DNA from 3 places in the Kitasatospora sp. NPDC004745 genome. Region 1 is predicted to be linked to each of the others. Evidence: riboswitches for the same ligand, from Rfam matches in the RefSeq annotation. Region 1 holds a riboswitch; each other region holds the start of a gene.
What was found. Region 1 has a riboswitch for cyclic di-AMP ahead of ACFYUY_RS25165 (peptidoglycan DD-metalloendopeptidase family protein). Riboswitches for the same ligand answer to the same signal wherever they lie in the genome.
Positions count from the first base shown of each region.

Region 2: it holds a riboswitch for cyclic di-AMP, as region 1 does, so the genes downstream of both, ACFYUY_RS02450 (hypothetical protein) here and ACFYUY_RS25165 (peptidoglycan DD-metalloendopeptidase family protein) in region 1, are expected to answer to the same signal.
Region 3: it holds a riboswitch for cyclic di-AMP, as region 1 does, so the genes downstream of both, ACFYUY_RS03375 (transglycosylase family protein) here and ACFYUY_RS25165 (peptidoglycan DD-metalloendopeptidase family protein) in region 1, are expected to answer to the same signal.

Region 1 is NZ_JBIALK010000017.1:31,016-38,773, forward strand. It holds gene ACFYUY_RS25135 (NAD(P)/FAD-dependent oxidoreductase) at 1-351, opposite strand, end outside; gene ACFYUY_RS25140 (HipA family kinase) at 559-1,314, shown strand; gene ACFYUY_RS25145 (DUF3037 domain-containing protein) at 1,311-1,727, shown strand; gene ACFYUY_RS25150 (MarR family winged helix-turn-helix transcriptional regulator) at 1,869-2,324, shown strand; gene purB (adenylosuccinate lyase) at 2,470-3,900, shown strand; gene ACFYUY_RS25160 (MFS transporter) at 3,908-5,440, opposite strand; cyclic di-AMP (ydaO/yuaA leader) riboswitch at 5,753-5,936, shown strand; gene ACFYUY_RS25165 (peptidoglycan DD-metalloendopeptidase family protein) at 5,939-6,940, shown strand; gene ACFYUY_RS25170 (DUF2470 domain-containing protein) at 7,306-7,758, opposite strand, start outside.
Region 2 is NZ_JBIALK010000001.1:529,217-536,974, reverse strand. It holds gene ACFYUY_RS02455 (hypothetical protein) at 225-797, shown strand; gene ACFYUY_RS02450 (hypothetical protein) at 929-2,197, opposite strand; cyclic di-AMP (ydaO/yuaA leader) riboswitch at 2,206-2,364, opposite strand; gene ACFYUY_RS02445 (MoaF N-terminal domain-containing protein) at 2,809-3,138, shown strand; gene ACFYUY_RS02440 (alpha/beta hydrolase-fold protein) at 3,264-4,406, opposite strand; gene ACFYUY_RS02435 (PPOX class F420-dependent oxidoreductase) at 4,798-5,235, shown strand; gene ACFYUY_RS02430 (TetR/AcrR family transcriptional regulator) at 5,307-5,927, opposite strand; gene ACFYUY_RS02425 (SDR family NAD(P)-dependent oxidoreductase) at 6,066-6,830, shown strand; gene ACFYUY_RS02420 (GNAT family N-acetyltransferase) at 6,989-7,576, opposite strand; gene ACFYUY_RS02415 (phosphotriesterase) at 7,677-7,758, opposite strand, start outside.
Region 3 is NZ_JBIALK010000001.1:760,132-767,889, reverse strand. It holds gene ACFYUY_RS03380 (hypothetical protein) at 552-1,493, shown strand; cyclic di-AMP (ydaO/yuaA leader) riboswitch at 1,890-2,089, shown strand; gene ACFYUY_RS03375 (transglycosylase family protein) at 2,076-3,362, shown strand; gene ACFYUY_RS03370 (hypothetical protein) at 3,659-3,859, shown strand; gene ACFYUY_RS03365 (LacI family DNA-binding transcriptional regulator) at 3,977-4,996, opposite strand; gene ACFYUY_RS03360 (glycoside hydrolase family 13 protein) at 5,022-6,740, opposite strand; gene ACFYUY_RS03355 (sugar ABC transporter permease) at 6,778-7,683, opposite strand; gene ACFYUY_RS03350 (sugar ABC transporter permease) at 7,724-7,758, opposite strand, start outside.

The sequences.
Region 1 (7,758 bases):
GAAGGTGCGGGTGACGCTGCCGGGGGCGAGCACCAGGTAGTCGTACTTCTGCGCCACCACCTCGTCGGTGATCTTGCGGACCACGCACACCTTGGCGGCCGGGTCCACGCCGATGGCGCCGCCGGGGACGATGTGGGTGCGGCGCAGCGACCGGCGCAGCGACACCGCCACGGACTGGGGGGTCAGCACGCCCGCCGCGACGTGCGGCAGCAGGGGCAGGTAGAGCTGGTAGCTGAACGGAGTGACCAGCGAGATCTCGGCCTCGGCCGGCGAGAGCTTGCGTTCGAGTCGGCGAGCGCACTCCAGGCCGGCGAAGCCACCGCCCACGATCAGGATCCGAGGTCGTTCCATCGCTCATCCCTTTGCCGTGCGGGTCGTGACCGCGAAGGTCCCCATTACTGTCCGCCACACTCGCACGGCGCAGCAGGGCCTGCCACCGGGGCGGGGCTGATGGGGGGTGAGGGGCCGGTGGGGGTGCGGGGAGCAGGGTGACGGGCCGGTGGTGCGGGCCGACGGCGCGGAGCGGCGGGGGCGGGAGGCACCGCTAGGCTGTCGGGCGTGCTCCCCGAGGTGACGGCGATCCGCTACGTGACGCCACTGCGAGAAGGCGGCTCGATGCCGGGCCTGGTCGAGGCCGACGACCGGCGGCTGTACGCGCTGAAATGGGTCGGCGCCGCGCAGGGGCGCAAGGCCCTGGTCGCGGAGGTGCTGGCCGGTGAGCTGGGCCGGCGGCTCGGGCTGCCGGTGCCGGAGCTGGTGACGATCGACCTGGACCCGGTGCTCGCCCGCAGCGAGCCCGACCAGCAGGTCCAGGACCAGATGCGCGCCAGCGGCGGCACCAACCTCGGCATGGCCTTCGTGAGCGGCGCGCTCAACTTCGACCCGCTCTGCTTCGAGGTGGACCCGGAGCTGGCCGGCCGGGTGATCTGGTTCGACGCGCTGATCGGCAACGTCGACCGCTCCTGGCGCAATCCGAACCTGCTGGTGGCGACCGGCGGGCTGCGGCTGATCGACCACGGAGCGAGCCTGATCTTCCACCACGCGTGGTCCGGGGCGGCGGCCTGGGTGCGCCGCCCGTACGACGCCTCCGACCACGCGCTGCTGCGCGCCCGGCCGGACCTGGCGGCCGCCGACGAGGCGCTCGCCCCGCTCGCCGAGGCGGCGGTCGAGGGGGCGGTGGCGCAGATCCCGGACGTCTGGCTGCTGGACGAACCGGGCTTCGACTCACCCGAGGCGGTGCGCGCCGCGTACCGCGACCAGCTGACCGGGCGCCTGGCCGGTCCGCGCGACTGGCTGCCGGAGGTGCCCGCATGACCGAGCCGAGGACGTCCGTGCCGTCGGCGGCCGTGGAGCTGCACGACTACGAGTACGCCGTGATCCGGGCGGTGCCGCGGGTCGAGCGCGGCGAGTGCGTCAACGTGGGGGTGCTGCTGTACTGCCGGCAGAACGCCCACCTCGCCGCGCGCACGCACCTGGACCAGGCCCGGCTGCTGGCGCTGGACCCGGTGGCGGACGTGCAGGGCGTGCGGCGGGCGCTGCACGGCATCGAGGCGGTGTGTGCGGGCGGCCCGCAGGCCGGTCCGGCGGAGGGGGACAGCCCCGGGCAGCGGTTCCGCTGGCTGACCGCGCCGCGCAGCGCGGTCGTCCAGCCGGGGCCGGTGCACACCGGGCTGACCGCGGACCCGGAGGCGGAGCTGCGGCGGCTCTTCGACCAGCTGGTCCTCTGAGGTCCGGTCCTCCGCCCTCCCCGGTCGTCCGCGGCCTTCCGCGGTCCTCCCGGTCCTCCGCGGTGACGGTTCCGCCTCCCCGGTGACGGTTGCCGTGGTCAAAGCTTGAGTTGGTGAAGCACTCCGCCGTACGCTGGTCCCATGGGTTCGACAGCGACGACGACCGTACCGACCAACGCCGAGTTGATGGAGGCGCTGGCCGCCGTCGGCGCGGCGTACTTCCAGGACTTCGCGGCCGCCGCCGCCCGGCACGGGCTCTCCTCGTCCCAGGCCAAGGCGCTGGGCTCGGTGCAGGAGCCGGTGCCGATGCGGGCGCTGGCCGGTCGGCTGGGCTGCGACGCGTCGAACGTCACCGGGATCGTGGACCGGCTGGAGTCGCTGGGCCTCGCCCACCGCGAGGCGGCGGCCGGTGACCGCAGGGTGAAGATCGTCGTGATCACGGACGAGGGTCGGGAGATCCTCACCCGGATCCGCGGCGAGATGGCCCGCACCCACCAGGCCTTCGAGGCGATGACCGACGAGCAGCGGATCGCGCTGCACTCGATCTGCGGGCAGGTCCTGCCGGTGCTGGCCGGGCGGTCGGGCACCGGGGCCTAGGACGCCGCAGCCCGGGCGTAGCGGCCCGGGCATGAGGCCCGGGCGTCGGGACCCGGGCACTGAGGCTCGGGCGCCGCGGGCGGGTGGGGCGCGGCCGCGGATCCGGCGGCGTTCCGGCTGACCTCGGCTGTTAGGCTTGCGAAGCGTGAGCGCGAAGCCCCAGATCCCCAATGTCCTGGCCTCCCGGTACGCCTCGGCGACCCTGGCCCAGCTGTGGTCCCCCGAGCACAAGGTGGTCCTCGAGCGCCACCTGTGGCTCGCCGTCCTGAAGGCCCAGCAGGACCTCGGTGTCGAGGTGCCGGCGAACGCCGTCGCCGACTACGAGCGGGTGATCGACCAGGTCGACCTCGGCTCGATCGCCGCCCGTGAGCGGATCACCCGCCACGACGTGAAGGCCCGGATCGAGGAGTTCAGCGAGCTCGCCGGCCACGAGCAGATCCACAAGGGCATGACGTCCCGGGACCTGACCGAGAACGTCGAGCAGCTGCAGGTCCGCCAGTCGCTGGAGCACGTGCGCGACCGCACGGTGGCCGTGCTGGTCCGGCTGGCCCGCCTGGCCGCCGAGCACTCCGAGCTGGTCATGGCCGGCCGCTCGCACAACGTGGCCGCGCAGGCCACCACCCTGGGCAAGCGCTTCGCCTCGATCGCCGACGAGCTGCTGGTCGCCTTCCGCCGCCTGGAGGAGCTGATCGCCCGCTACCCGCTGCGCGGGATCAAGGGCCCGGTCGGCACCGCCCAGGACATGCTGGACCTGCTCGGCGGCGACACCGCGAAGCTGGCCGAGCTGGAGCAGCGGGTCGCCGGCCACCTTGGCTTCGAGAACGTGCTGACCAGCGTCGGCCAGGTCTACCCGCGCTCGCTGGACTTCGAGGTGCTCACCGCCCTCGTCCAGCTGGCCGCCGCGCCGTCCAGCCTGGCCAAGACCATCCGTCTGATGGCCGGCCACGAGCTGGTCACGGAGGGCTTCAAGGAGGGCCAGGTCGGCTCCTCGGCGATGCCGCACAAGATGAACACCCGTTCCTGCGAGCGGGTCAACGGCCTCGCGGTCATCCTGCGCGGCTACGCCTCGATGACCGGCGAGCTGGCCGGCGACCAGTGGAACGAGGGCGACGTCTCCTGCTCCGTGGTGCGCCGGGTCGCGCTGCCGGACGCGTTCTTCGCCTTCGACGGCCTGCTGGAGACCTTCCTGACCGTCCTCGACGAGTTCGGCGCCTTCCCCGCCGTGATCGAGACCGAGCTGGACCGCTACCTGCCGTTCCTCGCCACCACCAAGGTGCTGATGGGTGCGGTGCGGGCGGGCGTCGGCCGGGAGACCGGGCACGAGGTCATCAAGGAGCACGCCGTCGCCTCCGCGCTGGCGATGCGTGCCGGCGCCCGGGAGAACGAGCTGCTGGACCGCCTGGCCGCCGACGAGCGGATCCCGCTGGACCGGGCCGCGCTGGACGCCCTGCTGGCCGACCGGCTCTCCTTCACCGGTGCGGCCGGTGCCCAGGTCGCCGAGGTCGTCCGCCAGGTGGAGGCCGTCGCCGCCGCCTACCCGGAGGCCGCCAAGTACGCGCCGGGCGACATCCTCTGACGTCGCCTCAGCCCGCTGAGGGCCCCGCCGCCGTTCCGGTGGCGGGGCCCTCGTCCGTGTGCACGTGGCCCGGGTCGAGCGGCGGGGTGGTGCCGCAGGTCCACGCGCAGTCCGGCTCGGCGACGGGGTGGTCCTCCGGCGCGAGCACGTTTCCGCGGACGGTGGCGAGGGCGGTCAGCCCACCGGCGCAGAGCAGACCGGCACAGATCAGCATCGCGGTGTGGAAGGCGGAGTCCACCGCGGACGGCACCCGGTAGGCGTCGCCGCTGAGCCCGGCGAGCGCCGGCAGGGCGGCGACCGCGAGCAGACCGGCCGCGCGGGCGGCGGCGTTGTTGACGCCGCTGGCGATGCCCGCGTGCCGCACCTCGACCGCGGCCAGCACCGTCGCGGTCAGCGGCGCCACCAGCAGGGTCATCCCGCAGCCCATCACCGTCACGGCCGGCAGCACGTCGGCCCAGTAGGTGGAGCCGGCGCCGATGCGCAGCATCAGCAGCACCCCGGCGGCGCACAACAGCGGCCCGACGGTCAGCGGGATCCGCGGGCCGATCCGCTTGCCCAGCCGCCCGGCGCGCGCCGAGAACGTGAGCATCAGCACGGTGATCGGGACCAGGGCGAGGCCGGAGACCAGCGGGGAGAAGCCCGAGACGATCTGCAGCTGCACGACCAGCAGGAAGAACACCCCGCTGAACGCCGCGTAGACGCACAGGGTGACCAGGTTCACGGCGGTGAACAGCCGGGAGGAGAAGAGGCCGAGCGGCAGCATCGGCTCGGCGGCGCGGCGTTCGACCGTGAGGAAGGCCGCGCCGAGCACCAGCCCGACCGCTCCGGCGAACCAGACCGCGGGGGAGAGGCCCTCCCCGGCGGCGGTCAACGCGTAGGTGAGCGCACCGAGGGCGAGCGCGGCGAGCAGCGCACCGAGGACGTCGAAGCGACCGGTGGCGCTCTCGTCCCGGCTCTCCGGGACGTGCCGGGCGCCGACCGCGACGACGGCGGCCGCCAGCGGCAGGTTGAGCAGGAAGATCCACCGCCAGCCGGGGCCGTCCACCAGCCAGCCGCCGAGGAACGGGCCGACCGCCGCCGACACGCCGCCGAGCCCCGACCACAGGCCGACCGCCGCCGAGCGGTCCTCCGGGTGGAAGACGGCCTGCAGCATGGCGAGCGAACCGGGGGTGAGCAGCGCGCCGCCGATGCCCTGCACGGCGCGGGCCGCGACCAGCACCTGGATGGTGGGGGCGGCGGCGCAGGCCGCCGAGGCGGCGGCGAACCAGACCACCCCGATCAGGAACACCCGGCGCCGGCCGTACCGGTCGCCGAGCGCGCCGCCGAGCAGGATCAGCCCGGCGAGCGTCAGCAGATAGGCGTTCAGGGTCCATTGCAGGGAGGCGAGGGAGGCACCGAGGTCGGTGCCGATCCGGGGCAGCGCGACGTTCACCACGGTGCCGTCGAGCATCGCCATGCTGGAGCCGAGCACGGTTGCCAGGAGTACCCAGCGTCCCTGCGCGGTGCCCAGGCGCAGGGTGCCGGCCGCGGAGGTGGCCACGGCCCGATCCTGCGCCCCGCGGGGCCCGCGTGACAAGGGTCACCGGGGGGTGTGTCGACGGTGTGCGGTGCGTGAGCGAACGGTCGCGCAGCGGTGGCGGGATCGGCGCAGCGTCGTGGATCAGTGGCGCCGGGTGAATGGATTGTGCACGCACGGTGCAGCCGATCATTCGGAGTGTCACGGCCCCGGCGGGGATGGTTGTCCGTTCAAGAGATCGACATTGCTTCACCCGGACGGATGGGTTTTAGTTCAGCGACCGCCCGGCCAGTCCGGACGGATCCGCCGGGTGGAACGCCGAATCCTGCCGCTGCCCGGTGGTTCGAACTGAACTCTGTACGGCAGGAGCGGGGGACCCACAGGTAAGTCGCCGGACCGGGATCGGCACGCGCTTCGCGTACCGGATCCCAGGGCCGGCTTGGGGTGAAGCCGCGCATGCGGCCGGGCAACTCCAGCCCGAACCCGACAGCTCACCTCGCAGGCGTCGGAGAGGAAACTTCCATGCCTGCTCAGGCTCGTCGTATCGCCCTGCCCCGCGCCGCCCGCATCGGCATCGCCACCGCGGTCACCGGGGTCTCCTTCGCCCTTCCGCTCGTGGCCGCCGTGAGCGCCCAGGCGCACACCGCCCCGGCCGCCCCGGCCGCGCAGAGCTCCACCTGGACCGGCGCCACCAGCGTCGACGCCAAGCCGGCCGCCCCGGCCGCCGCTCCCGTCACCGCCCCGGCCCAGGCCGAGAGCTACCGCGTCGTCAGCGGTGACACCCTGTCGAAGATCGCCGACGCCAAGCACGTCGACGGTGGCTGGCAGGCGCTGTACGAGCACAACCGCTCGGTCGTCGGCGGCAACCCGAACCTGATCTTCCCGGGTCAGCACCTCTCGATCGCCGGCCACGCCGCGCCGTCCGCGGACGCCGCCCCGGCGAAGCCCGCCGCCCCGGCCGCCCCGGCCAAGCCCGCCGCCCCGGCCAAGCCGAAGGCCCAGGTGCAGGCCAAGACCGAGGCCGCCAAGCCGTCCGCCCCGGTCCAGACCCAGGTGCAGACCGCGGCCCCGAAGCCGGCCGCCGCCGTCACCGCCGCCCCGGCCGCCGCCAGCACCTCGGGCTTCGTCGCCCCGCTGGCCAACCCGAAGCTGGGCACCGCCTACGGCGTGGCCGGTTCGATGTGGGCCTCCGGCCACCACACCGGCCAGGACTTCGTCGCCTCCACCGGCACCCCGCTGCGCGCCGTCGCCAACGGCGTCGTGGTGAAGGCCGGCAACGGTGGCGCCTACGGCAACGAGGTCGAGATCAAGCTCGCCGACGGCCACTACGCCGAGTACGCGCACCTCTCCTCGATCGGCGTGTCGATCGGTCAGGCCGTCACCGTCGGCCAGCAGATCGGCCTCTCCGGTGCGACCGGCAACGTGACCGGCCCGCACCTGCACTTCGAGATCCGCACCGGCTCCGAGTACGGCTCGGACATCGACCCGGTCGCCTACCTGCGGGCGCACGGCGTCGCTCTCTGACCCTGACGGGTCGAGGGCCCGGTCCCGCCGGACGGGCCCTTCGGGACTACCGCTGATGCGGGGCGAAACGATCCTCCGGGATGGTCATGTCGGGTGACCGCTCGACCGGGTGATCGCCGCAACGGCGGACATGGGCGCGGGACACGCCCAGGCCGGCCCGGCTCGCGAGACCTCCCTCGCGAGCCGGGCCGGCCGCTGCCGTTTCCGCCGCCGTTCCCGGGGGCGTTCCCGGTGCGTCTCCGCTTCCGGCGCCGGCGCGCGCAACGGGCGGACGGCGCCGGGGGTGTGACGTCGGCCCCGGGGGCGTCCGCCGCCTGCCGCCTGTCGGGTGCCGTTCGCCGGGTGCCGTTCGCCGGGCTGCGGGTTCAGAGCCGGTGGACGGGCAGGCCCTGCTCCGCGGCGTTCAGCAGCTCGTGCACCCGCTGGCCGAACTCCTCGGTGTCGGCGACGGGTTCGGGGAAGACCAGGCGGACGTCGCGGTGGCCGTGCGGGTGGTCCAGGCGCAGCACCAGGCCGTGCCGGTCCAGGGCGAGCGGCCGGACGTCCGGCCGCCCGGCGAGCAGCGCCGGGTCGAGCAGCCGGGTGAGGACGGCGACGGCGTCCGCGTGGTCGTCGGCGAGGTGGGTGAGCAGTGCGGCCTCGTACCGGGCCAGCGGGTCGGGCGCGGCGTGGGCGAGGTCGGCGGCGGTGAGGGCGCCGGTGCCGTACGGGGTGGACAGGACGGCGTGGGCGACGTCCACGCGCAGGTGGACGCTGATGCCGTCGTCGGCGAGGTGGGCCAGGTGCAGCCGGCCGGCCAGGGTGAGGCGGGCGCGGAT
Region 2 (7,758 bases), on a different contig from region 1:
GGCGCGCCGGAGGCCGGGCGGACGGACCCCTGGTGCGCCGCAGGCCGGACGGCACCCCGGTGCGCCGGAGGTCCGACGGGCCGACTTCCGGTGCACCGGTGCGCCCGTCCAGGCGAACGGCTGGCGGGTTGTCCGGGCCCCCGGCGGCCGCCCCGCCACCCTGGGTGCGGGCGCGGCGCGCGACGGCGCGGGCCGCCGGAGCGCAAGGGCACGGGTGAGTCGCGATGGAACGCAGGAGCACGGGGCGTCGGGGATCCGGCGGGGTCGGTGGGGCCGGGCTGGTCGCCGTGGTGGCGGCGGGTTGCGCGGTGGCGGTGCTGGCCGCCGGGCCGTCCTGGGCGCTGCGCCGCCCCGAGCCGCGGCCGGTGGTGGACGTCGGCGCGGCCCTGGTCAAGCCCTCGAACTCCGACCTGGAGGTGGTCCGGATCGACCCGGACCCCGCTCCGCCCGGTGGCAGCACGACGATCCACGCATTCGTCGGGAACGGCGGCCCCGACACCACCGCCTCGCCGTTCACCGTCGTGGTCACCCTGCCGGAGGGGGTCACCCCCGAGGAGCCGTTCTTCCCCGAGGACTGCGAGGTGTTCCAGAACGGCCACCGGGTGCGCTGCGTCTTCCCCGCGGGGCTGAAGTCGGGGCGCAGCGCGACCGCGCTCGTCCCGGTCCGTCTCTCCCCCGACCTCCCGCTCGGCACCCTCCAGGGCGGCTGGGTCGCGGTGCGCGGCGCGGACGACAAGGACGAGACCAACAACCGGAAGCCGTTCGAGATCAGGGTGGTCGAGACGACCAACGACTGAGCCGGTACGCCCGAGCGCCCGGGGCCGAGTGGTCGGCCCCGGGCGCTCGGGCGTCAGCAGCCGGGAACGGGCTGCCGGCGGTGATCACGTGAGCCGTCGGGCCCGAGCGGCTGGGCCCGACGGCTCACGCGTCAGCGGTAGACCCGGACGTAGTCCGCGGCCATGCTGAGCGGCGTGGTCCCCTGCGGCGCCGGGTGGTACTGCCCCGCGCACACCGAGAGGTTGAGGATCAGGTACGCCGACCAGTTGGCGCCGACGCCCTTGCCGTCCGAGAAGACCTTGACGCCGTTGACGTACCAGTCGACCGAGTTGGCGCCGTAGTAGGTGCCGATCGTCACCCACTGGTCCTTCGCGACGGCACCGGCGTCGGTGTAGTACTTGGCGTTGCCGGGGTTGACGTGGTTGGTCAGCTCCAGCAGGTTCGGGTTGTCGGGGTGGTACTCGAAGGAGTCGATCTCCCCGTTGCCGTTCTTCCAGGTCCACAGGGCCGGCCAGGCACCGGAACCGGACGGCAGCTTGACCCGGGTCTCGGCGTAGTCGCCGGTCTTGACCTGGAAGCCCTCGCTGGAGCCCTCGGTGGTCAGGAAGCCCGCGTTCCAGGCCTGCTTGCCGTTCTCCAGGGTGGTGCCGCTCGGCGCGGCCGTGAAGGTGGCGACCCCGTTGGCGACGCTGACGTTGTTCTTGTTCAGCAGGTCGAGCTTGTTGTCGTCCGGGTTGTGGTTCCCGTACCTGTAGGCGGTGCTCTTGTCACCGACCCAGCGCGAGCCCCAGGTGATCGAGCTGTTGAACTCGTCGGACCAGGTCAGCGCCTTGCCCGCGACCGGGGAGGCCGGGGTGCCCGCCGAGGGGCTCGCCGTGGCACCGGGGGTGCTGGTGGGGGACGGCGTCGGGGTGGCGGTGGGGGTCGCGGTGGGAGCCGGGGTCGGGGTCGCCGTGCCGGAGACCACCAGCTGCTGCGAGGGCAGGTTGTGCCAGGCGCCGCCGAGGTCCTGCCAGAAGCCGAACTGGCTGTACGTCCCGGCCGGCAGCGCGCGGGCACCGCTGGTGAAGGACAGCCCGCTCGGGCAGATCTGCACGTTGGAGAGGTTGCCGGGGAAGTCCAGGTTGGTGCCGCGCGCGTCGCGCACGCCCACACCCACCGTCTTCGCGGTGACGCAGGCCGAGGAGTGGACGGTCAGCGAGGCGGTGGCGGCCTTGTTGGCGACCATCGTCGCGGGGGCCAGCCGGTCCTGGGTGACGGTCGGGGTGGTGGCGGCGTGGGCGGCGACGGTCGCCGGGAGGCCCAGCAGACCGGCACCGCTGACGGCGACCGCCCCGGTGGCGGCGAGGGCGGCGAAGCGGCCCCGGTGGGCCGGGCGGGCGTGGCGCGGCGTGCGGCGCCGGAGGGCAGGCTGGTGCATGGGGTGTCCTCTGCGACGCCTGCGAGGTGAGCTGTCGGGTTCGGGCTGCAGTTGCCCGGCCGCCGGTGGGAGCGGCTTCACCCCTAGCCGCGACCCGCACGCGGGAGAGCGTGCGGGCCGGGCGCTGACCTTGGTTCCCCCGCTCCCGTCCACTGTGGTCCTCGGTTGCCCGCCGGCGGGTGGACGGGACTCGGCGTCCCGGCGGCGGGGTCCGCGTGGCGGACGGCCGTTGCAGGCTAGGCAGACCGTCCGTGAACGGACAACTCTGCCGGGCGGGTTGTCGCGCAGCTCACAGTGGTGTCGATCAACGACGCTGCGTGGCGGTCGAGTTGATCATCCCCTCGGCCGAGCCGGGCGTCCATTCGACTCCCGGCCTGCGCCGCCGGCGCCCGGCGACCGGAGGACGGCTCGCCGGTGCCGCCGAGGGACGTCCGGCGGGCGCCCGCCCGGTGCGCCCTCCGGCGCGGCCGACTCCCCCGGCCGCGCCCGGCACAACTGCACCCGCCGGGCTCGCCCGGTCGGATAAATTGGAGGTCCGACATCTTCCGCAGTGCACAAGACCCCACGGACCACCCGTGCGCACCCCACCGGGAACGAGGTACCGCCCCACCATGACCGCGCCCCTGCCCGCCTTCGCCGGCCGCACCTACCTCTTCCGGGCCGACAACGGCGCGGCCTTCCGCAACGCCTACTCGGCCGACGGCACGCGGCTGCGCTGGGAGGGCCTCGGCGAGTCCGCGGGCCAGTGGGAGGACGTGCGGCTGCACGTCGCCGAGGTGGCGCCGGAGATCTACTTCGTCAGCTGGACGGAGCAGAGCGGGATCACCGTCAGCCACGTGATGGACCTCGGCAGGCTGACGGTCCGCGCCTTCTGGACATTCGAGGGCGAGGGCGGCCGGGTGGGCGAGCTGCACACCGGGACCCTGGAGCGGGTGGCCTGACCGATCGGTCCGGGCGGTCCGGCCGGGGGCCGCTGCGGTCCGGGGCCGTTGCGGTCCGGAGCCGTTGCGGTCAGGGGTCGGTCGGGCCTGGGCCGGGCTCGGGCCTGGGCCGGTCGGACCGGGGCTCAGACGGTCTGGTTGGGCACCTTGAGGTGCTGGGACAGCCACTCGAGCGAGGAGGGCAGCAGCGCGCTCCACGTCTCGAAGTTGTGGCCGCCGTTCTCCAGCATGCTGTAGGACACCTTCATCGGGTCCTTCACCGCGTCGACGAAGGCCTCGGTCTCGCGCCGGTAGTCGCCGTCGCCCTTCTTGGTGCCGGCGAGGAGCACGGACACCTTCGGCTGCGGCAGGTTCTTCAGCCGCCACAACAGGTTCGCCTCGTTGCGGCGCTGGCTGCTGCCGCCGAACAGGTCCCCCGTGGTCGGGTCGTCCGCCGCGTCGTAGTAGGCGGAGAGCGCGACGGCCGTCGGGAAGACGTCGGGGTGGCGCATGGCCAGCTTGAGCGCGCAGTAGCCACCGGTGGAGTTGCCCATGAAGGCCCAGGCCTGTGGGTCCGCGGAGACCCGGTAGCTCGCCTGGATCGCCGAGGGGACGTCCTTGGTGAAGTACGTGTCGGACTGCGCGCCGCCCGGGATGTCCTCGCACTCGGTGTCCTGCGGCAGGGCGGGCGAGGGGCGCACCAGGACCATGACGGTCGGCTGCATCCGGCCCTCCTGGAGCAGCTTGAGCGCCGCGCCGGGGTAGTTGAAGCGCGTGATCAGGTTCTCGGCGATCCCCGGGAACCCGGTGCTCACGATCACCGCCGGGAACTGCTTCTGCGCGTACTCCGGCTGGAAGTACTGCGGCGGCAGGTAGACGTAGCCCTCGGTGGAGAGGCGGCTGACCGCGCCGTCGATCCGCACCTTGCGGATCTCCCCCGACTGGGCGGGCTCGCGGCCCATCGCGCCGCCGCCCTTGACGGAGGCGTGGCCGATCGTCTCCACGAGCAGGCGCCCGGAGGCGTCCGCCTTGTTGTGAATGACCACCGGTCCGGTGTCGCCGGTGCCCAGCAGGTCGTCCCAACTGCTGTAGAAAGCGAAGTAGTTGTTGGCCACCAGGCCGAGCGCGGCGAGCACCGCGAGCTGGGTCGCGAGCAGTGCGCCGATCCTCCCCAGGACCGCCTGCCAGGTCGCTCTCGCGAGTCTGGGCCAGAGCCAGACCGTGCCGGCCATCATCACGACGGCGATCAATACGGTCAGCGCCAACACCTTGTGGCTCGTCAGACCCATGTCCTGCTTGCTCCCACGCCTCGAACTCCAGTCCCCTCCGCTGGGGACATCCGAGGAGGTCACCCCGGTTCCCCCCGCCGGGGCGCGAGGATCAACCCTAGCGTCCGGCTGGGAGAAGGCTGACGACGGCTGGGAGGTCACGGGGAGTCTGCTGGTCGTTTCCGGGTGACAGATGACAGGTGACAGAGTTTGAAATCTGTTATCTGTTATCTGTCGTCTGAAATCTGTCAGCTGTCAGCTGTTGACACCACGTGGGCGGACCGGGCCGGCGGGATGGCGGACGACGGCCACGGCCCGGCGCCGACCGTCGCCGCCCTACCGACACGCCGGCCACGCACCCCCTACCCTGAGCGTGCATCAGGTCGAGACGGACCGACACGGAAGGCGACCCATGGGCGGCTGGACGGACGACATCCGGGCACGGGTGCGGGAGCCCCGGATCTGGTACGTGGCGACCACCGGGGCGGACGGAGCCCCGCACGTCACGCCGATGTGGGTGGACCTGGCGGGCGACCGGGTGTTCTTCAACACCACCGTCGGGCGGGTCAAGGAGCGCAACCTCCGCCACGACCCCCGGCTCTGCCTCTCCCACGCCGATCCGGACGACCCGTACGACCGCGTCCAGATCCACGGCCGGGCCGTGGAGTTCGTGACCGGCGAGGCGGCGGACCGCCAGCTGGACCGCCTGGCCCGGAAGTACCTCGGCTCGGAGCGCTACGAGTGGGGCGTGCCGGGCGAACGGCGCGTCACCGTGTTCGTCGAGCCCACCCGGATCCGCCGGGTCGTGGGGGTCGAACCACTGCCGGCCGCCGCCCGCCGGAGCGACTGACACGCCGGAGCGGGCCGGCGGGGGGTTCGGGGGTGTAGCGGCGCCGGGGCGGAGCCACGCCCCCGGGGGCTTCAGGACACCCGTTCCCAGAGCCGCAAACCGGCCGTGAGCTCCCGCATGCAGCGCGCGCCGAGGTGCTGCGGGGAGTCCGGGCCGGTGGCGGGCGCGTCGGAGGAGGCCCACTGCTCCAGGGCCACCCGGATCGCCGCGGTCGCGGCGGCGGCGGCCAGCCGGATCTCCAGCGGATCGGTGCCCGCCGGGCAGCGCTCGGCGAGGACGGCGCGCAGCCGCGCCTCGGAGTCGGCGTGGACGCGCTGCCAGGTGCCGTCCAGCCGCGGGTCGCGCAGCAGGCTGCGGGTCCACCGCATCATCTCGGCGCCCGCCTCGTCGACCGGCGTCAGCGACACCGCCGCCGCACTCTCCAGCGCCTCGCGCAGCGGCAGTCCGGCCGGGCTCTCGGCGAGCCGGTCGACCCACTGCCGTCCGCCCGCCGCGAGCAGCGGGGCCACGGCGTCCTCCTTGACCGAGAAGTACCGGTAGAAGGTGCGCAGCGAGATCCCCGCGGCGAGGGCGATCTCCTCGGCGGTGGTGGCCTCCGCCCCCTTGTCGGCGAAGAGCGCGGCGGCGGTGCGGGCGATGTCGAGCCGGGTGGCGTCACGGCGGCGCTGGGTGAGGGTCGGGCGTCCGGTCACGAGGGTCAGCCTACGCGGGACTGCGCCAGGTCGGCACGCCCTGGCCACATGGCTCGACAAGCCTTATTGGCACGTTATGCCACCTAGGCGTACCGTGTCCCTTGAGGTCGAGAGACCACGAACGAACGGAGTACCACCATGGAGCGCTTCAGCGGACGGAACGTCCTGATCACCGGCGGCGGCTCAGGCATCGGCCAGGCGACCGTGCACCGGATCCTCGCCGAGGGCGGACGGGTCGTCGCCGTCGACGTCGACGAGGACGGCCTGAAGAGGACCCTGGACCGCGCCACCACCGACGGGGTCGCGGACCGGCTGACCATCCAGGTCCTGGACATCTCGGACGAGCCGGCCGTCGTCACCGGCGTGGCCGCGGCGGTCGCCGGCCTCGGCGGGCTGGACGTCCTGGTGAACGCGGCGGGCATCCTCCGCTCCTCGCACACCCACGAGACCACCCTGGACTTCTGGAACCGGCTCCTCGCGGTCAACCTCACCGGCACCTTCCTGATGACCCGCGAGGCGCTCCCCGCCCTGCTCGCGGGCGGCAAGGGCGTGGTGGTCAACTTCAGCTCCACCTCGGCGAGCTTCGCCCACCCCTACATGGCCGCGTACGCCGCCACCAAGGGCGGCATCCAGTCCTTCACGCACGCCATCGCCGCCGAGTACGCCAAGCAGGGGCTGCGGGCGGTCTGCGTCGCTCCGGGCAGCATCGACAGCGGCATGACCAACGACCCCGGCCTGCCCTCCGACGCCGACTTCAGCCTGCTGGCCAAGCTCTCCCCCGCCCTCGGTCAGGGCTTCGCCGGCCCGGAGACGGTGGCCGGGGTGATCGCGATGCTGGCCTCCGAGGACGGCGCCTTCGTCACCGGCACCGAGCTCCGCATCGACGGCGGCACGCACATGTGACACGCCGGGCCGCCGGTTCCCCGCCGCGCGGAACGGACGCGCCAGGCCCGCGTCGCTCCCCCGAGGGGGCGGCGCGGGCCCGGCGGCGCGTGCTGGCGGGGGTGGCTGGCGAGGGTGGCTGGCAGGGGGCGCGTGAGGTCGCCGGGGTGGCTCGGCGGTCAGGTCAGGGGCTTGGCCATGACGATCTCGCGCACGCCCGTGACCGCGTCGGCACCGGTGTCCGGGGCCGTGTGGGCGTCGGTGCCCGCGGCCGGGGCCGTGCCGGCGTCCGCGGCAGCGTCCGTACCGGGGCACACGGTGAAGCCGTGCCGGCGGTACAGGGCGAGCGCGGGCTCGTTCCCGGCCAGCACGGCGAGACGCAGCACGGTGCCCCCGGACGCCCGGGCCCAGCGCTCGACCTCCGCGATGAGCAGGTCTGCGACGCCCCGTCCGCGCGCCTGCGGCCCGACCCACACCGAGCGCAGCTCCCGCACGCCGTCCGGCCCCGGGACACCGTCCGCCAGGCCGATCGGGGTGCCGTTCGGGCCGCCCGGGCGCTCCGGACCGTCAGCGCCACCACCGGTCAGCAGGGCCGCCACGTGGTGCGCTCCCGGCAGGTGCAGTCGGGCCCGCCACCGCTCCTCGCCGCCGTGCCGCCAGTCCGCCAGGCGGGGCCGGAAGGCGTGCGGCGCGTCGGTGAGGGAGGCGAGGCGGAGGTCCCGCCACAGCGGCCAGTCGTCGGTCGTGAGGATCCGCAAGGTCACCATGGCGGTCACGGTAGTTCGCCGGGCGACGGGTGGACGGCCGCACCGCTTGGTGCCCGTCCGCGCCGGGGCGCGTGGTCAGGCATGCGGTCAGGGCGTGCGGTCAGGGCGTGCGCCAGTCGGCGGCGAAGGCTGCGGCCGGGTTGGTGACGAGGAGGAGCTCGGGCAGCTCGGGGCCGAACTCC
Region 3 (7,758 bases), on a different contig from region 1:
CCGGAGTGGTCGTCCAGCGCGGCGCCCCCGGCACCCGCCGAACGAACGGACCGGCCCCGTACCGGCCCGGAACAACGCCTCACTTGACGCGATGATAGCTGCAGTGCACGTGCATCAGCACGGGACGTTGCAGGTGCACGATGCTTTTCACCGGCGGCCCCGAACTCTTCACGGACCCTTTTCCTGACGGTACGTAAACGGACATAGCCGACTGAATCGACGAAGTCCCGATAACCGGCCGTGAGCGGACCCCCGCTGAATGTTGATCTTCGAATGCCGGGAGTCGCACTCCTGTGACCCTCCGTCAGACGCATCGGACAGCACCTCCGTGCTGTGAGACATCTCACGCACCGCACGTGCAACGCGCAGCCCCGTCCGGGACGTCACGGCAACCACCGGAGCCCTTCCGGGGGTTGGGTGAGATATGTCCGCATTGCTGTGGATCCGCCCGGATCGGCACACGTCGCGCACCGCGCGCGCACCGCGGCCGCGCGGAACCCGAACGGCAGCCGACTGCAGGCCCGACCGGCCGATGTCCTACGATCTCCGGCATGAGCACCGCAGCCATCCCGGGCGCGCCACTGCCCGTCCGCACTCCAGGCTCCCGTGCGCGGGGGCGCCACCGCCGTCCCGAGCGCCCCGAGATTCCGACCGGCGCCCCGGCCCTGGTGCTGGCCGTGCCCGCGACCGCAGGGCCCGAGTCCCGCTCGGTCGTCGAGGAACTGCTGTCGATCGTCCGCAGCGAGCAGGCCGGCGTCCGCACCGCGGTCGGCTACCTCCCCGGTGGGAACACCGAGGCCGACGACAGCGAGGACCGCACCGTCGCCGAGCTCCTGGCCATGGCCGCCGAGGCCGGCCTGCCGGCGCCCGTCGTGGTCCCGCTGGTCCCCGGCCCGCACGGCTTCCTGACCGAACTCCACGCCCTCGCAGCGGAGTACGGCGCGTCCGTCACCGACGTGCTCGGCCCGCACCCGCTGCTCGCCGAGGCCGTCCACGTGCGCCTGTCCGAGGCCGGGCTGGCCCGCGCCGACCGGGCCAGGCTGTTCGCCATCGCGACCGCCGCGGACGGCGTGGTCCTGACCACCGTCGGCGGCGAGGAGGCCGCCGCGGCGGCCGGCATCACCGGCGTACTGCTGGCGGCCCGGCTGGCCGTCCCGGTCATCCCCGCCGCGCTCGACGTGCCCGGCTCGGTGGCCGCGGCCGTCAACCACCTCAAGGAGACCGGCTCCCTGCGCCCCGCGCTGGCCCCGCTGGTGATCGGCCCGGAGGCCGACTCCGAGCTGCTCGCGACGGCCGCCGAGGAGACGGGCTGCCCGTCCGCCGCTCCGCTGGGCGCCTACCCGACGGTCGGCCAGCTGATCGCCTCGACCTACCTGGCCGCGCTGCCGGCGCCCTCCCCGGAGGAGCTGGCCCAGGCCGAGGCGGAGGCCGCCGCGGAGGCCGCTGAGGGCACCCACGGCGCCCACGCCGCCGCCGGGGGGCCCGAGGAGTAGTAGCGGGACACCACGCGCACCGAAGGGCCCGGAACGGCTTCGTTCCGGGCCCTTCCGGCTTGCCCCGTACGGGAGTTAAGGCGTGAATAGGCGCGATGTCCGTTCTGTTGATGTTTGATCGGTTCTGCCCGGGGCGCGGGCCGGCGGCCGGGAATCGGCCGCGCCTCCCGCATCGCGGACGCACCCGATCACACCCCGACGCGTCGTCAGCCGTTTCCTGAGGCGCGGCCAGTTGTGCGCACCCGTAGCGCCGTTGCGGGAAAACGATCATTTCGGATCATGACGGACAGCGGAAACGATCATTCTCGCCAAACCGTGATGTGCATCACAGTGTTTGCGGTTTGAACTTAAGTCTGCTTAACGTGCTCCCCGTTCGTGACCACACGGACCCAGTTCATCCGCAACGCCGAGTCCTGCCGTCGGGTGCCCTGGAAGCGCGAAAACGCACCACGGCAGGAGCGGGGGACCCACAGGTAAGTCGCCCCGGACCGTTCCCAGGAACGGTTCAGGGCTAGGGGTGAAGCCGCGTCCACAGCGCGGCCGGGCAACTCCAGCCCGAATCCGACAGCTCACCTCGCAGGCGTGGGAGAGGACCACGTCTTCATGCTGCCCACCAACGGCACCCGTCTGTCCAGCCGCACCCGCCGCGTCATCGCCGCCATCGGCGTCGCGGGCGTCGGCCTCACGATCCCCTGCCTCACCACCGGCACCGCCTCCGCCGCCTCCGTCGCGACCTGGGACAAGGTCGCCCAGTGCGAGAGCAGCGGCAACTGGAGCATCAACACCGGCAACGGCTTCTACGGCGGCCTGCAGTTCACCTCCAGCACCTGGGCCGCCTTCGGCGGCACCGCGTACGCCCCGCAGGCGAACCTGGCCACCAAGGACCAGCAGATCGCCGTCGCCGAGAAGGTCCTCGCCTCGCAGGGCCCCGGCGCCTGGCCGGTCTGCTCGGTCCAGGCCGGCCTGACCAAGGGCGGCGCCCCGGCCGCCGTCGACACCTCCGCGGGCTCCACCGCCGGTGCGACGGCCGCCAAGCCCGCCCCGGCCGCCAAGCCCGCGCAGACCCCCGCCCCGGCCGCCAAGCCGGCCGCGCCGGCCCAGGAGCAGACCTCCGGCGACTCCGCCAAGAGCACCTGGACCCAGAAGCACCAGGAGCAGGCCCAGGGCGGCGCCCAGGCCGAGAGCGACGACTACACCGTCGTGGCCGGCGACTGGCTGTCCTCCATCGCCGACAAGCACAACATCGACGGCGGCTGGCAGCGGCTCTACGAGCTCAACCGCGGCACCCTGACCGACGGCCCGAACACCATCTACCCGGGCCAGCACCTGTCCTTCAAGGACGCCGGCCAGGGCCGGCAGGCGGCCACCGCGACCAAGTCCGGCTCGGACTTCAGCTGGTTCGACCGTTCGAAGAAGTCCGGCCAGACCACCGACGGCGGTGCCGTGAACGCCAAGCCGGCCGCGCAGACCCAGGCCCCGGCCGCCCAGGCCCCGGCCCAGGCCGCCACCGGCAGCATGGCCGCCGCGGTCTCCTTCGCCGAGTCGAAGGTCGGCCAGGCCTACGTCTACGGCGGCACCGGCAACGGCGGCTGGGACTGCTCCGGCCTGACCCAGGCCGCGCTGCGCGCCGCGGGCGTCTCCATCCCGCGCGTGGCCGCGGACCAGGCCGCCGCCAGCACCCACGTCTCGCTGGACAACCTGCAGCCGGGCGACCTGCTGTTCTGGTCCAACAACGGCCAGGACTCCGGCGTCTACCACGTCGCGATCTACGTCGGCGGCGGCAAGTACGTCGAGGCCGCCAACCCGAGCTCGGGCGTGCGCGAGCAGACCGTCGCCAACTGGGCCCCGGACTTCGCCGGCCGGGTCTGAGGCACACCGGCGGGCCACGGGCGGCACGGCACAGCCGACGGCTGACGGCTGACGGCTGACGGCTGACGGCGAACAGCTGACAGATTTCAGATTTCAGATTTCAGCCGACAGATTTCATCATCTGAAACCTGTCATCTGTCACCCGCCCCCGTCGCCCGCCGCACGGAACCCCCGGGGGAGAGCCCGATCGCTCTCCCCCGGGGGTTCCGGCGTACCCGCCCTCCGCCGGCCGAAGGTCATGGTCAAAGCCGGCCACACCGGGCATGCTGCTGCTCTGCACCCGAGGAGGAGCCACCATGGCCCAGGTCACCGTCACACTCGACGCCAACCTCGCGATCGACGCGATGCTACTCTCCGGCACCAAGAACCCGCAGGACGCCGTCGAACTGGTCCTGCGGGACTACCTGGCCCGCGGCCGCCGCACCGGGACCCGGACCGGCGACCCCGCCGACGACCGGCGGCTCACCCGCAGCCGCCCCACCGACCAGCAGGGCTGACCCGCCCCACCCGCCGCCGTCCGCGCCACCCCCGCACACGGCACACGGCACCCATGCGAAACGGGCCCCGGGGAGCGGTCGCTCCCCGGGGCCCGTCGGCCGTCCACGGCCCGTCGCTCAGCGCGCGCAGGCCCCCGTCGAGCCCCGCATGACCAGCTCCGGCTGGAACATGAACTCCCCCCGCTGGGCCGCGTTGCCGCCGACCTCCTCCAGCAGCGCGTCCACCGCCGCCGTGGCCATCGCCTCGACCGGCTGGCGGATCGTCGTCAACGGCGGCTCGGTGAAGGCGATCAGCGGCGAGTCGTCGAAGCCGACCACCGACACGTCCTGCGGCACCGACAGCCCGCGCTGGCGCACCGCCCGGATCGCCCCGAGGGCCATCATGTCGCTGCCGCACACGATCGCCGTGCAGCCCTTGTCGAGCAGCGCCCCGGCGGCCGCGTGCCCGCCCTCGACGCTGAACAGGGTGTGGTGGACGAGGTCCTCGGCCTCCTCCGCGCTGCGCCCGAGCACCTCGCGCATCGCCGCCGTGAAGCCCTCGATCTTGCGCAGCACCGGCACGTACCGGCGCTGCCCCACGGCCAACCCGATCCGCTCGTGGCCGAGTTCGGCCAGGTGCTGGACGGCCATCCACATCGCGGCGCGGTCGTCCGGCGAGATGAACGGGGCGGCGATCCGCTCGCTGTAGCCGTTGATCAGGACGAAGGGCACCCCGCGGCCGGCCAGCCGGGCGTACCGGTCGTGGTCGGCGGTGGAGTCGGCGTGCAGCCCGGAGACGAAGACGATGCCCGCCACGCCCCGGTCGACCAGCATCTCCACCAGTTCGTCCTCGGTGGATCCGCCCGGCGTCTGGGTGCACAGCACCGGGGTGTACCCGTGCCGGCTGAGCACCTGCTCGATCACCTGGGCCAGCGCGGGGAAGATCGGGTTGCTCAACTCCGGCGTGATCAGACCGATCAGGCCCGCACTGCGCTGGCGCAGCCGGGTCGGCCGCTCGTAACCGAGCACGTCGAGCGCGGCCAGCACGGTCTGCCGGGTGGCGGCCGAGACGTTCGCCTTGCCGTTGAGTACGCGGGAGACGGTGGCTTCGCTGACCCCCGCCTGCGCCGCGATGTCTGAGAGTCGCGCCGTAGTCACGGTCCCAGAGCCTATTGCAACCACGTCAGACCGCCCACCAGCCGGTGCTGTCCGGTGCGAGCACCGTCTCGCCGCCGTCCACCACCGGGTCCGCCGAGGAGAGCAGCAGCCGCCCGGGCACGGGTATCCGGACCGGCTCGCCGGTGGTGTTCACCGTGCAGACGAAGGCGCCGCGGCGGAACACCAGGGTGCCCTCGGGGCCCTCCAGCCACTCGACCTCCGTCCCGGCGCCCAGGTCGGCCTGGGAGCGGCGGACGGCGAGCGCGCTGCGGTAGAGCTCCAGGGTGGACGTCGGGTCGCCGGTCTGCGCCTCGACGCTGAGCTCGGCCCACTGCACCGGCTGCGGCAGCCAGGAGGGCCCGCCGGCGACCGGGCCGAAGCCGTACGGGGCCTCGGTGCCGGACCACGGGATCGGGACGCGGCAGCCGTCGCGGTAGCCGTCCTGCCCGGCCTGGCGGAAGAAGGACGGGTCCTGGCGCACCTCGTCCGGCAGGTCGGTGACGTCGGGCAGGCCGAGCTCCTCGCCCTGGTAGACGTACGCCGAGCCGGGGAGCGCGAGCATCAGCAGGGTGGCGGCGCGGGCGCGGCGCAGGCCGAGCGCGCGGTCGCCGGCGGTGCGGATCTGGGTGCCGAGGCCCGGCTCGTTGGCGAAGCGGGTGGCGTGCCGGGTGACGTCGTGGTTGGAGAGCACCCAGGTGGTGGGGGCGTCGACCGGGCGCATCGAGTCGAGCGAGACGTCGATCACCTCGCGCAGCGCGGCGGCGTCCCAGTCGGTGCCCAGGTACTGGAAGTTGAAGGCCTGGTGGAGCTCGTCGGGGCGCACGTAGTTGGCGGTGCGCTGGACGGTCGGCGTCCAGGCCTCGGCGACGCCGATCCGCTGGCCCGGGTACTCGTCGAGGATCTTGCGCCAGCTGCGGTAGATCTCGTGCACGCCGTCCTGGTCGAAGAAGGGCATGACGTCGTTGCCCAGCAGCTTGAGCTGGTCGGAGCCGCCGAGGTCGGGCAGGCCGGGGGCCTTGACCAGGCCGTGGGCGACGTCGATGCGGAAGCCGTCCACGCCCATGTCGAGCCAGAACCGCAGGATCGAGCGGAACTCGTCGCCGACGGCCCGGTTCTCCCAGTTGAAGTCGGGCTGCTCGGGCGCGAACAGGTGCAGGTACCAGTCGCCCGGGGTGCCGTCGGGGTTCTCGGTCCGGGTCCAGGCCGGGCCGCCGAAGATGGACTCCCAGTCGTTGGGCGGCAGTTCGCCGTTCTCGCCCTTGCCGGGAAGGAAGTGGTAGCGCTCGCGCAGCGGGGACGCAGGACCCTCGCGCAGGGCGCGCTGGAACCACTCGTGCTGGTCCGAGGAGTGGTTGGGGACGAGGTCGACGATGATCCGCAGCCCCAGCTCGTGGGCGTCCCGGATGAGGGCGTCGGCGTCCAGCAGGGTGCCGAACATCGGGTCCACGGCGCGGTAGTCGGCGACGTCGTAGCCGGCGTCCGCCTGCGGCGAGGCGTAGAACGGCGAGAGCCAGACCGCGTCCACGCCGAGGTCGCGCAGGTACGGCAGGCGGCTGCGGACGCCGGGCAGGTCGCCCATGCCGTCGCCGTTGGAGTCGGCGAAGCTGCGCGGGTACACCTGGTAGATGACCGCGTCCCGCCACCAGTCTCTGGAGGCGCCGCCAGTCGCAGGAGCCGGGGTGGCCGCCTCGTGGGCGGTGGCGTCGGCGGCAGGCCGGGAGGTGTCGGCCAGGTTCTGGGTCATGGACGGTATCCCTTGGGGACTAGAGGAGCGAGGAGCGTTACGACTTGGAGGCACCGGCGGTCAGGCCGGTGACCAGGTGGCGCTGCACCAGGTAGAAGAAGACCGAGGACGGGATGGCGATCAGCACGGCGGTCGCCGCCATGAAGTTCCACTGCGCGTCGTGCTCGCTGACGAAGGTCTGCAGGCCCACGGCCAGCGTGTACTTGTCGGAGCTGAGCATGAAGGTGGAGGCGAAGGCGACCTCGGCCCACGCGGTCAGGAAGGAGTAGAACGCGGCCACCGCCAGGCCCGGGCGGGCGAGCGGCAGGACGAGCCGCCAGAAGGTGCCGATCGGGGTGAGGCCGTCGACCCGGCCGGCCTCGTCGATCTCCACCGGGATGGTGTCGAAGTAGCCCTTCAGCAGCCAGGCGCAGTACGGCACGGTGGTCGTCGAGTACACCAGGATCAGGCCGGTGTAGCTGTCCAGCAGGCCGAGCTCGGAGAGGATCGTGTACATCGGCACGATCAGCACCGCGATCGGGAACATCTGGGTGACCAGCAGCGACCACATCAGCGGCTTGTGGCCGGGGAACTTCATCCGGGAGACGGCGTAGCCGGTGGTGGCGGCGACCATGACGCCGAACACCGTGGTGACGCCGGAGACCAGGAAGGCGTTGCCGAACCAGGTGAAGAAGTCGGTGTCGAACAGCACGTGGTGGTAGTTCGACAGGGTCAGCTTGTCGAGGATCCCGCCGGGGTGCAGGTAGTCGGTCTTGTCCGGTCCGAGGGAGATGTAGAGGATCCACAGGACCGGGAAGAGGGCGACCAGGCTCGCCAGGATCAGGGCGCCGTGGGACAGCGCGGTGGCCAGCGGGCTGCTCCGGCCGCGGCGGCGGACCTTGGCGGGCCGGGCGGCGGGGGTCGCCGCCGGCGCCGCGGCGGGGCGTTCGGTGGTGGTGCTCATCGGGGTTACCTGCCTTCGTGGGTCAACTGGGTCCGGGGCCTCAGCCGTTGGCCTGCTCGTTGCGGGCGAGCCAGC